3 regions of the Chryseobacterium sp. T20 genome follow, and region 1 is predicted to be linked to each of the others. Evidence: riboswitches for the same ligand, from Rfam matches in the RefSeq annotation. Region 1 holds a riboswitch; each other region holds the start of a gene.
What was found. Region 1 has a riboswitch for thiamine pyrophosphate ahead of pnuC (nicotinamide riboside transporter PnuC). Riboswitches for the same ligand answer to the same signal wherever they lie in the genome.
Positions count from the first base shown of each region.

Region 2: linked by a shared signal. The riboswitch ahead of thiS (sulfur carrier protein ThiS) and the one ahead of pnuC (nicotinamide riboside transporter PnuC) in region 1 are both predicted to bind thiamine pyrophosphate.
Region 3: linked by a shared signal. The riboswitch ahead of ACMA47_RS15380 (TonB-dependent receptor) and the one ahead of pnuC (nicotinamide riboside transporter PnuC) in region 1 are both predicted to bind thiamine pyrophosphate.

Region 1 covers NZ_JBLFDU010000001.1:169,916-173,201, forward strand. Annotated here, with positions in the region: gene ACMA47_RS00795 (hypothetical protein) at 33-1,064, opposite strand; gene pnuC (nicotinamide riboside transporter PnuC) at 1,051-1,647, opposite strand; TPP riboswitch at 1,673-1,779, opposite strand; gene ACMA47_RS00805 (alpha-ketoglutarate-dependent dioxygenase AlkB family protein) at 1,871-2,482, opposite strand; gene ACMA47_RS00810 (TonB-dependent receptor) at 2,861-3,286, shown strand, end outside.
Region 2 covers NZ_JBLFDU010000006.1:147,723-151,008, reverse strand. Annotated here, with positions in the region: gene thiC (phosphomethylpyrimidine synthase ThiC) at 1-1,449, opposite strand, end outside; gene thiS (sulfur carrier protein ThiS) at 1,474-1,680, opposite strand; TPP riboswitch at 1,738-1,834, opposite strand; gene ACMA47_RS15295 (hypothetical protein) at 1,941-2,753, opposite strand; gene ACMA47_RS15290 (RluA family pseudouridine synthase) at 2,772-3,286, opposite strand, start outside.
Region 3 covers NZ_JBLFDU010000006.1:171,511-174,796, reverse strand. Annotated here, with positions in the region: gene ACMA47_RS15380 (TonB-dependent receptor) at 1-1,992, opposite strand, end outside; TPP riboswitch at 2,097-2,188, opposite strand; gene ACMA47_RS15375 (WG repeat-containing protein) at 2,378-3,157, opposite strand.

The sequences.
Region 1 (3,286 bases):
CAGCACCGGATTTTCACAGAAAAATTTTCTGCTCAGAAAGAAAAGTCCAAATCATCAGCGAAAGGTCTGAAATTGGAATGCATAGCCGCTGTAAAATAGTCACAGAATACCTGATACACTGCAGAATTGGTATCCGTTGCCCGGATTCCCAGTTGTGTATAAATAGTAAGAATCTGATGGGACAATCTTTGAACCAGCTCTACTCCATATTGATGAATCTCGTGTTGTTGATCACCTGAAATCTCTTTATGATCACCCAGTATATTTTCTACTTCTCTGGCAATGTTTAGTACTTTTTCCAAATGTTTTTCAACAGACTCTGTGAAACTTTTGAAATGGATCTCAGGACGAATCAATTCTGCCTCTTCAATAAAATGAGAAGCCATTCCTAAATAATTGACCAAAAGCGTCAGATCTGCAAAAACCCGAAACGGAATAGTGTCCAGAATATCCTTGGTGAAAAAGGTATCATACACAAAGCTGTACTCTTCACTAACGAGAACATTTTCAACAGTGAATGAATAGGTGCCGCTGGCTTTCATTCCCATAGATTTCCAGTTAGGAATAATTTGAGCCCTTTCTTTCGGAATAATGAATGAGTGAATGATCTCATTACCGTCTTTATCCATTATAGGTTTCCCGTTTTCCGTAATCTTGGCATTCAATGTGAAATGGGTCAGATGAGGTGCTCCGGTTGCAAAATTCCATGAACCATTGATCAGATAAGTACTGTCATCTTGTTTTTCTGCTGTACCGCCAATCATTCCGCTGCCGCCAAAACAGGTTTCAGAATGGGTGAACAGTAATTGAGCAACTTCAGGTTTGATATTTCTGGAGAAGTAATTGGCTCCGGCACAAAGTGTCAGCATCCAGCCAAAGCTTCCATCGGTTTCTGCCCAACCAAATAAAGCTTTAAGTCCTTCTTCAAAACGATAGCCGAGTCCTCCATATTTTTTGGGAACCCAGATCTTCAGTAATCCTTCTTCGTGAATATATTGTATTACCTCATCAGAAATTCCAGAATCTCCATGAAGTTCCTGTCTGATCTCTTTAGTGCTCAGCATTAGCTTTGGATTTAATGATTTTCTGCCACTCTATATATCCGGAGATGGCTACTAAAAATAAGAATGATGTCAAAACAGCATAGAGATACAATTCTTTATGGATCATTAAAGGGATAGAAATAATATTACTTACGTTCAATATCACCCAGTTTTCAATTTTCCGTCTTGCCATCAGCCACATTCCCGCCCAGGCAAAAGCACTCACCAGAGAATCCCAGACCGGAACATCCGAATCAGTAAAATGGGTCAGAAAAGACCAGAATAAGATAAAAGTTCCCAAAACAATTCCTCCGGTAATCCACTTTTCTGTGGTGCTGGTAACGGAAATTTCCATTTCTGATTTTTGCTTCCCGAATTTCCAATACAGCCATCCATAGATACTCATGACCAGATAATAAAGATTTAAGGTAAATTCAGCGTACAGCTTGGAAGTAAGCATCACATACAACGTAAGAAGAATCCCTGCAATTCCGAAAAGATAGTTGTTGACGTTGTTTTTACGAGCCAGTAAAACCTGAATGACTGAAAATAAGACTCCGAACCATTCCGGTAAGGTAATTTGTTTTAAAATGTCCTGCATCATATTAATTATTGGAAATCAAATGATGAGATGATCAGTAAGCAATCCCTACGCCGGCATTATCCGGATCAGGTGTGGAAGTACATTCCTGGGTATCATCTCAGCCACTGTTCTGTAGCACCCCATTGTTGGGACAAAGGTGCAGCTTTTTTGTGGAAAAAGAAAGGACTTCAGGCTTTTAATTTTGGAAATATAATACTTCTATTTATCCTTTAAAAAAAATATCCTATGCTTCCTGAACTAACCGGAATGTAAGATTAATACGTTCCTTCATGGAGGATACAGACTTAGCAATTCTATGCTCCCAGTTTTCCTGAAGATCACCTTTCATAATCAATAATGAGCCATTAGGAAGTGGTAGGCTGTATTTACTCTGATGATGATCCTTTTTCCTGAAATCAAAGTTTCTGGTCTGTCCTAAACTTAAAGATGCAATCACAGGACGTTTTCCATATCTGCTTTCCTTATCCCGATGCCAGGCAACAGAATCGTTATGATCCCTGTAAAGGTTAAGCAATACAGAATTGAACTGATAGCCGAATGTTTCTTCGATCCTTTGCTTTAAAGAAAATAATTCGGGAGTCCAGAGGTTGTTATCCACTTCACCATTTCCTAATGGATAATCCGTTTTCGGATCACCATACCAGGCTGTTAGGCGTGGTGTCAGAACCGTTTTGTCATACATTTTCTGAGTACGTTGTTTCCAGGGAGATGTTTCAAGCAGATGATATTTAAGATTATCCGCTTCCTCCTGACTCAGGAAATGTTCTCTGTATTCCAATAGGTCTTTTGGAAATTCATATAAATCTTCTGAATCGAACAAGCTGAGCTGGGTCATATTTTTAGTTTTTAAAATAACAGAAAACCTTATGTTCTCTGAGGAAACGAATTTGATACAAATAATATCTACAAATATATCAATAATGATACAAAATAAATCAAACAATAAAGATCATTAGAACAAAATACATAATGGTAGATTTTTACAAAAGCTATATCATTATTTTTATTCGTTAAAAACAACCTTCTTTTTTATATAATTCACTTTTATAACAAATTGTAAATTAAATATCTGAAATAATTAATACATTCAAAAAAACGAGTAATAATGTATTATATGCACACAATAGGATGTCACTTCGGGAAGATTTAATACTTAATTCAAAAATAATTATTCATCTTTGCAGCCTTAAAATCAAACACGCTAGTTTATTTCATGAGCATTACTTTTAAAAAGCGACTAATTATAGCGCTTGTATTACCTACGGCCGCCATTTATTATGGGCAGAGTACGAAGGATTCTTTAGAGAAATCTAAATCTATTGATGAGGTTATGTTGGTAGGTAGAAACCTTTCCCAAACAGCCAAAGAGAGAAAAACACCTGTTGCAGTTTCCAACATTAAAGCTGCAGAAATTCAGGAAAAACTGGGAAACAGAGAATTCCCTGAAATTATGAAGTCTACTCCATCCGTTTATGTTACCAAAGTAGGTGGTGGTTTCGGAGACAGCAGAATCAACATGAGAGGTTTTGACGGGGCCAACATTGCAGTGATCATCAACGGACAGCCGGTGAATGATATGCAGGGAGGAACTGTGTACTGGTCTAACTGGACTGGGTTGGCTGACATTGCCAGCAATATT
Region 2 (3,286 bases), on a different contig from region 1:
ATGTTCCTTCGGCGTTACATAGCAAAGCATTGCACATCCAAACCATCCGATCATGGCAGCCCCGATTCCGGAAGTAATGTGATCATAACCTGGTGCAATATCCGTTGTTAAAGGACCTAAAGTATAGAACGGAGCTTCATGGCATTCTTCCAGTTGCTTTTCCATGTTTTCTTTGATCATATGCATCGGAACGTGTCCAGGTCCTTCAATCATTACCTGTACATTATGTTTCCATGCAATTTTTGTCAGTTCACCTAAAGTTTCCAGTTCTGCAAACTGAGCGGCATCATTGGCATCTGCAATAGATCCCGGACGAAGACCGTCTCCCAGAGAGAAAGCTACGTCATATTTCTTCATGATCTCACAGATCTCCTCAAAATGAGTGTACAGAAAGCTTTCTTTATGATGGAATAAACACCATTTTGCCATGATAGATCCTCCTCTGGAAACAATTCCGGTAACTCTTTTCGCTGTTAAATGAATGTATCTCAGCAAAACTCCTGCATGAATGGTGAAATAGGAAACTCCCTGTTCTGCCTGTTCAATCAGTGTATCTCTGAAAATTTCCCATGTCAGATCTTCAGGAACTCCTTTTACTTTTTCCAATGCCTGATAAATAGGAACGGTACCAATCGGAACCGGACTGTTTCTGATGATCCATTCTCTTGTTTCGTGAATATTTTTCCCGGTGGAAAGATCCATAATGGTATCGCCTCCCCATCGGCAAGCCCATACCGCTTTTTCTACTTCTTCTTCAATACTGGATGAAACGGCACTATTTCCGATATTAGCATTGATTTTCACTAAGAAATTTCTTCCGATGATCATCGGTTCACTTTCCGGGTGGTTGATGTTATTGGGAATGATGGCTCTTCCGGCAGCAATTTCGTCTCTTACAAATTCCGGAGTGATCTTACTTTTTGGAGTATTGGCACCAAAACTGTGTCCGGGATGTTGAAAAGCCATTTCTTTAGATACAGAATCAAGCTGTTCTATTCTTTGGTTTTCCCGGATCGCCACATATTCCATTTCCGGAGTAATGATTCCCTGCTTCGCATAGTAAAGCTGGGTAACTTCTTTTCCTTCCTGTGCTACTTTAGGTTTATGATCATAAGAGAATCTCAGTTCATCAAGACGTGGATCTGCTAAACGGGCTTTTCCGTATTCAGAAGTAATTCCGTCCAGGATATTCACATCATTTCTATCCAGAATCCATTGTTCTCTGATTCTTGGAAGCCCTTTCTGAATGTCAATAACCGCATTTTCATCGGTATAAGGACCAGAAGTGTCATAAATCGTTACCGGAGCATTATGTTCAAAGCCGCCATTGGTTAATTTGGTCGGGCTAAGCTGTATTTCACGCATTGCTACATTGATAGGGTGTAATGTTCCTTCAACATAGATTTTCTTTGAGTTCGGAAATGGCGAACATGTAATGGAGTGAGCCATAAGTATTGGTATTAAATATGAGAATTAACCGCCTTGAGTGGCAGTAATGATTAAAATAGAATCGTTGTTGTTAAGGATGGTTTCCGCCCAGATTGACAGGGGAATAATGCGATTGTTGAGGGCTACAGCAATACCTTTCTTTTTTCCAGGCAGCTCAATAGCCAGTAATTCTTCCAGATTTTCAGGAAGTACATCAAATGTTTTTCGGGTGTGGTTGATTATAAGTTCCATTCCTAATATTTTATATATACTTTAGGAATGGCCATTATTGTACAATAGAATGTACAGCAAAAGTCATCTACTTTTCCCTACGCTGGTATGATCCAGATCAGGTTCAAAGGGTAAAGTCTCAGTCTGTTGGTAACAGACACCCCTAAAGTTTGGGACGAAGTTAGACATTTTTTCAGAATGGGCAAAATCTGAAATGATTTTAAACAAAAAACCCGCTTCAATTTCAGAAACGGGTATTATTGATATCTAATCCTAAATTCTTATTTAAAAAGCTTTAGAGTTCCATCTGAATTATAAGAATGGGCCCATACTCTGGGCTCTGTTTTATCAAGCTTTCCCAACTTATAAAACTTGGTCGTCATTTTATTATAATTATTTGTGGAAAGTGAAAAGTAAAAATAGTCTTCAAAAATACCTAGTTTACGAAAAGGATTAGAGACAAGATCAAAAAATTCAAATTCAATTTCTTTTGTAATGTATACCTCTATATTATTATGCTTTTCTGTAGTAATCGCTTTCTCTAAATTACCTTTATTATTATAGATAAACTTTTCTACATATGCTAAAACATAATCATTAGGATTGGTTGGGTCATAAAGTGCATTAGGAAATTCCGTCAAAGCTTCCGCAAGTTTTCCGGAATTATTATAACTATATGTAATGCGCTTTTCTTTTGCTGCTTCATTAGTAGGAGAAGGAATTATTAATTTAATCGCTCTTCCTTGATTATCAAACTCAAATTTTCTTTCATCTGGTTTACTGGCATTGTAATTTTTCATGACAGCAGTATTACCTGTGTACGTTATTTTGGTATATCCATACTTTGAAAGATGTTCAGGCCACTGCATATCCCACTCAATGTAAATCCCAATTCTTTTACTTATTCTTCCCAATGGATCATATTCAAAATTATAATTATAGTCACTTCCAGAGGGTGTCAATGTAGGAAAAATAAATGAAATTTCATTAGGTTTATCATTTATAATCTCCTGGGGAGTTTCAATTTCATGATCTCTAGAGCAAGACGCAATAACCAATAACATGGTCATCACAAAAATTAATTTAAGTTTCATAGTATTTAGTTTTTAGTTTTATTCTTCACAAGCCCTCCAGATCGCATCATTCTGCGGAACAGGAGCTATGATTTCAATTTTTTCTTTGGTAACCGGATGAATAAATTCCAGTTTCCTTGCATGAAGATTGATTCCGCCATCAGGATTGGAACGTGGTGCTCCATATTTCAGATCTCCTTTAATGGGAACTCCCGTTTTAGATAGTTGTGCTCTGATCTGGTGATGTCTTCCGGTTTCAAGATCAATCTCAAGAAGAAGATAATTATCCAGAGTCTTGATCACGTTATAAGTCAAAATCGCTTCTTTTGCTCCTTCTGTAGCTTTTGGAAAAACAATGGCTTTATTATTTTTCTCGTTTTTCTTTAAATAATGGACCAATCTCTGACTTTGCGGGATCATTTCTTTTTCAACAACTGCCCAATATGTTTTTTTTACTTCACGGTTTTTCACCATTTGCGTCAAACGGGAAAGCGCTTTGGAAGTCTTTGCATAGATCACCAGCCCTGATGTAGGACGGTCTATACGATGAACCA
Region 3 (3,286 bases), on a different contig from region 1:
CTTTAATGCAATTTCGTTATTAGCAATTTTAAACTGATACTGAGCATTGAAATCTGTCAGGAAATAATCTTTAAGCTGAAGATTTTCATCTTCGGTATTGTCCAGATATTGTTTTCCAACATACTGATTCATTAAAGCAAACTGGAAATTCTTTGTAGGATTGAATTTCAGGCTTAGATTGGCAATTACATTCGGCGAGAATGAAATCTGGGTATTTCCAAGGCTCTTAGGAACATCTCCATTTTGAATATTGAAATCCTGGTTTCTGTTCTGGCTTAACGTTACATTTCCTGAAACCTCCCATTGCTTGGATAATTTGGCCAAAGCACCAACTTCAATACCTCTTCTGTAACTCTTCCCTGAATTTGTTCTGATAAATGCTCCTACGTTATTCAGTTCTCCATTCAACACCAACTGGTTCACATAATACATATAATAAACATTGGCCGTCAACGAAACAATTCCGAACTGTTTTTCAAAACCAGCCTCAATGTCGTGAAGTTTTTCTGCTTTCACATCATTATTCGCCATCAAATCATCTCTGTTCGGTTCACGATGAGCGTGAGCGTATGAAAGGAAAATTTTACCTCCGTCAATTCTGTAATTCACTCCGGCTTTTGGATTAAAGAACAACCAGTTTTTACTTAAATCTGCACCTTCTCCATCACCTGCCATCAGGATTTTAGTATTATAATTAATTTTTCTAAGCTGTAAATCACCAAAGAATTCAAAATTATCTACTCTTAATAAAGCTTTTGCAAAACCTGAGACTTCATTCTTCACAGAGCGGTTTCTGTAATATTCGCTTTCATCAATCTGAGGGAAAAATACTCCCGTCACATTTCCATAATGCCTTCCGTAATACTGATTCACAACGGCACCAAAGTTCAGATCCAGATTGTCAAACTTCCCGTACAATGTAGAAACCATTCCGTAGAAATCATTATTCAGCCATTTTTTTCTGATAAAATCTGAGTATTTTATCGTTTGCCCACCTTCAATGATATTAGGCAGATTGTACCTGGAGAAAAGATTTCCCTGCTTATAATTTTCATAATATCCTTTTCCTTTTGTATAGTGGAACGTGGTTTCAAGATTCCAGCGGTCGCTGAATTTCTGTTCCCAAAGCAACTGATAATGATTCTGTCTGTAGTTATCTGTTTCATTATCATAGAAACTTACAATATTCTCCCAATTGGCATCGTAGATGGCTCCTGAAATATTGAATTTCGGATCCGTTTCCCAGGTCTTTCGGTCAATACCATTCCAGGCCTGATAGGTTTTCTCTTTACCTCCAAAAGCCATTAAACGCAATTTTGTATTCCCTTCTTCAAATAAAGCAGTAAAGTTATAAGAATGTAAGTTCGATGAAGCTCTGTCTATATATCCGTCAGAATGAATATGGGTATATCTTCCCATCACGGAAAGACGGTTTTTCCAGAATTTCCCGGAACCTATTTCAGCTGAATATTTATAGGTATTAAATGATCCGTAGCTGTCGTCTGTTTTAAAATAAAACTTCTCTTCCGGATCTTTAGAAAGTACGTTAATACTTGCTCCAAAGGCAGAAACCCCGTTATTGGAAGTTCCTACTCCTCTCTGAATGACAATCTGTGAGGCAGAACTTGTTAAATCCGGAACATTGACAAAAAATGTACCCTGGCTTTCAGAATCGTTGTATGGAACACCATTCATCATGACATTGATAGCACTTCCTGAAACTCCACGAATTCTGAAACCGGTATATCCTACACCGTTTCCAGCATCTGAAGTAGAAATAATGGAGGTTTGATTTTTCAAAAGAATAGGAAGATCCTGTCCCAGATTCTTACTGTCCAGATCTTTCTGTACATTGATGATTTCCTTTGCTACCGGCAGTCTTTTGGTAAAGTTAACGGCTTCAATTTCCCTGACCTTTAGGGAATCCTTATTTTGAGCCTGGATAAAAGCTACAGAGCCTACACTAAGCCCTAAAAAAAATAATCCTTTCATTCTATAAATCTTTGACATTTAATGAATAAAAGGGGTGATTATGAGATAATTGACAAATAGTAAATGATACGTGATGTTTATCGATCATTTATCGCTAATCATCCATCAATTATTTAAATGGTTCCCTAAACAGCATTACCTGTTCCAGGTTCATTGGGTATAATCTCAGCCTGTTAAAGCACCCCTTTATTTCAGCCGCAAAATTACAAAAAATATATGAATTGGAATTAGGGTTTCGAGATGCGGGATAGTGGGTTACGAGGTGCGAGATTCGGGGTATTGGGTTTCGGGATACATGGATGGTTATGGAATGAAAAATAGGAGTTATCAAATGAATCATTCATCATTCATCATTCATCATTCATCATTTATAATTTATAATTATTTAGTACGTTTTGTTGTTCGCATCGATATAGTAGTAATTCGAGCCGTCTTTTGTCACTTCAAACATCTTGCCCAGTTTCCAGCTGAAGTTTCGTTTAATATTGGAATATTCAAAAGGAATGATAATCTTATTATTAACATCAATGATTCCAAATTTATCATTATTGGAAGCAACAATCATAGGATTAGCCACATCATCCCCTTCCAGAATGAACAGATACTGATATTGAGGATAGATCTGATATTGTCTGTAATCGGCTGCATTCACAAACTTTGATTTTTCAATGATTCCGTAAAAACCATTCAGGATATAGGCCTGAAATAGCTGTTGTTTATATTCTTCAAACTTACACTTTCCAAAATCTGCTTCTTTGAACTGATATACTCTCTTTCCAGACTGATCTATACGGTAAGAAATCATATTTTTTTCTACAGTAGCATATTCTTTTGTTCCAAATTTTCTGACTTTTTCATTAGGAGAATTCAGAAGGTTACAGTCTTCATAAAAAAATACGGCAATATGATATTCCGGCTGGATAATAAATTTCCCATTCTGATTGACATACCCGAACTGATCTCCTTTTTTCTTAGGAATCAAAACAGGAAGATCTTTGTTGATCACCACCAGATCAGCATTAGGTTTATTAGCTGCAACTGCTTTTTTAACCGTGCTTTTTGTTCCTTTCTTCACGGGAACTTTCTTCACAGATTTGGTCTGCGAGAAAACGAAAATCGAAATAAAAACACATAAAACATTCAGGATATTTTTCATATTCTCCATTTGTTTACAAAAATACGACCAAAAATAGATATTATAAAATTCATATTTATAAAGAATCTAAATAATTTCATTCTTATAAAATAGTAAAATTTCGTAATTTTGGGAACATTTTGAATTGTTTGATAATTT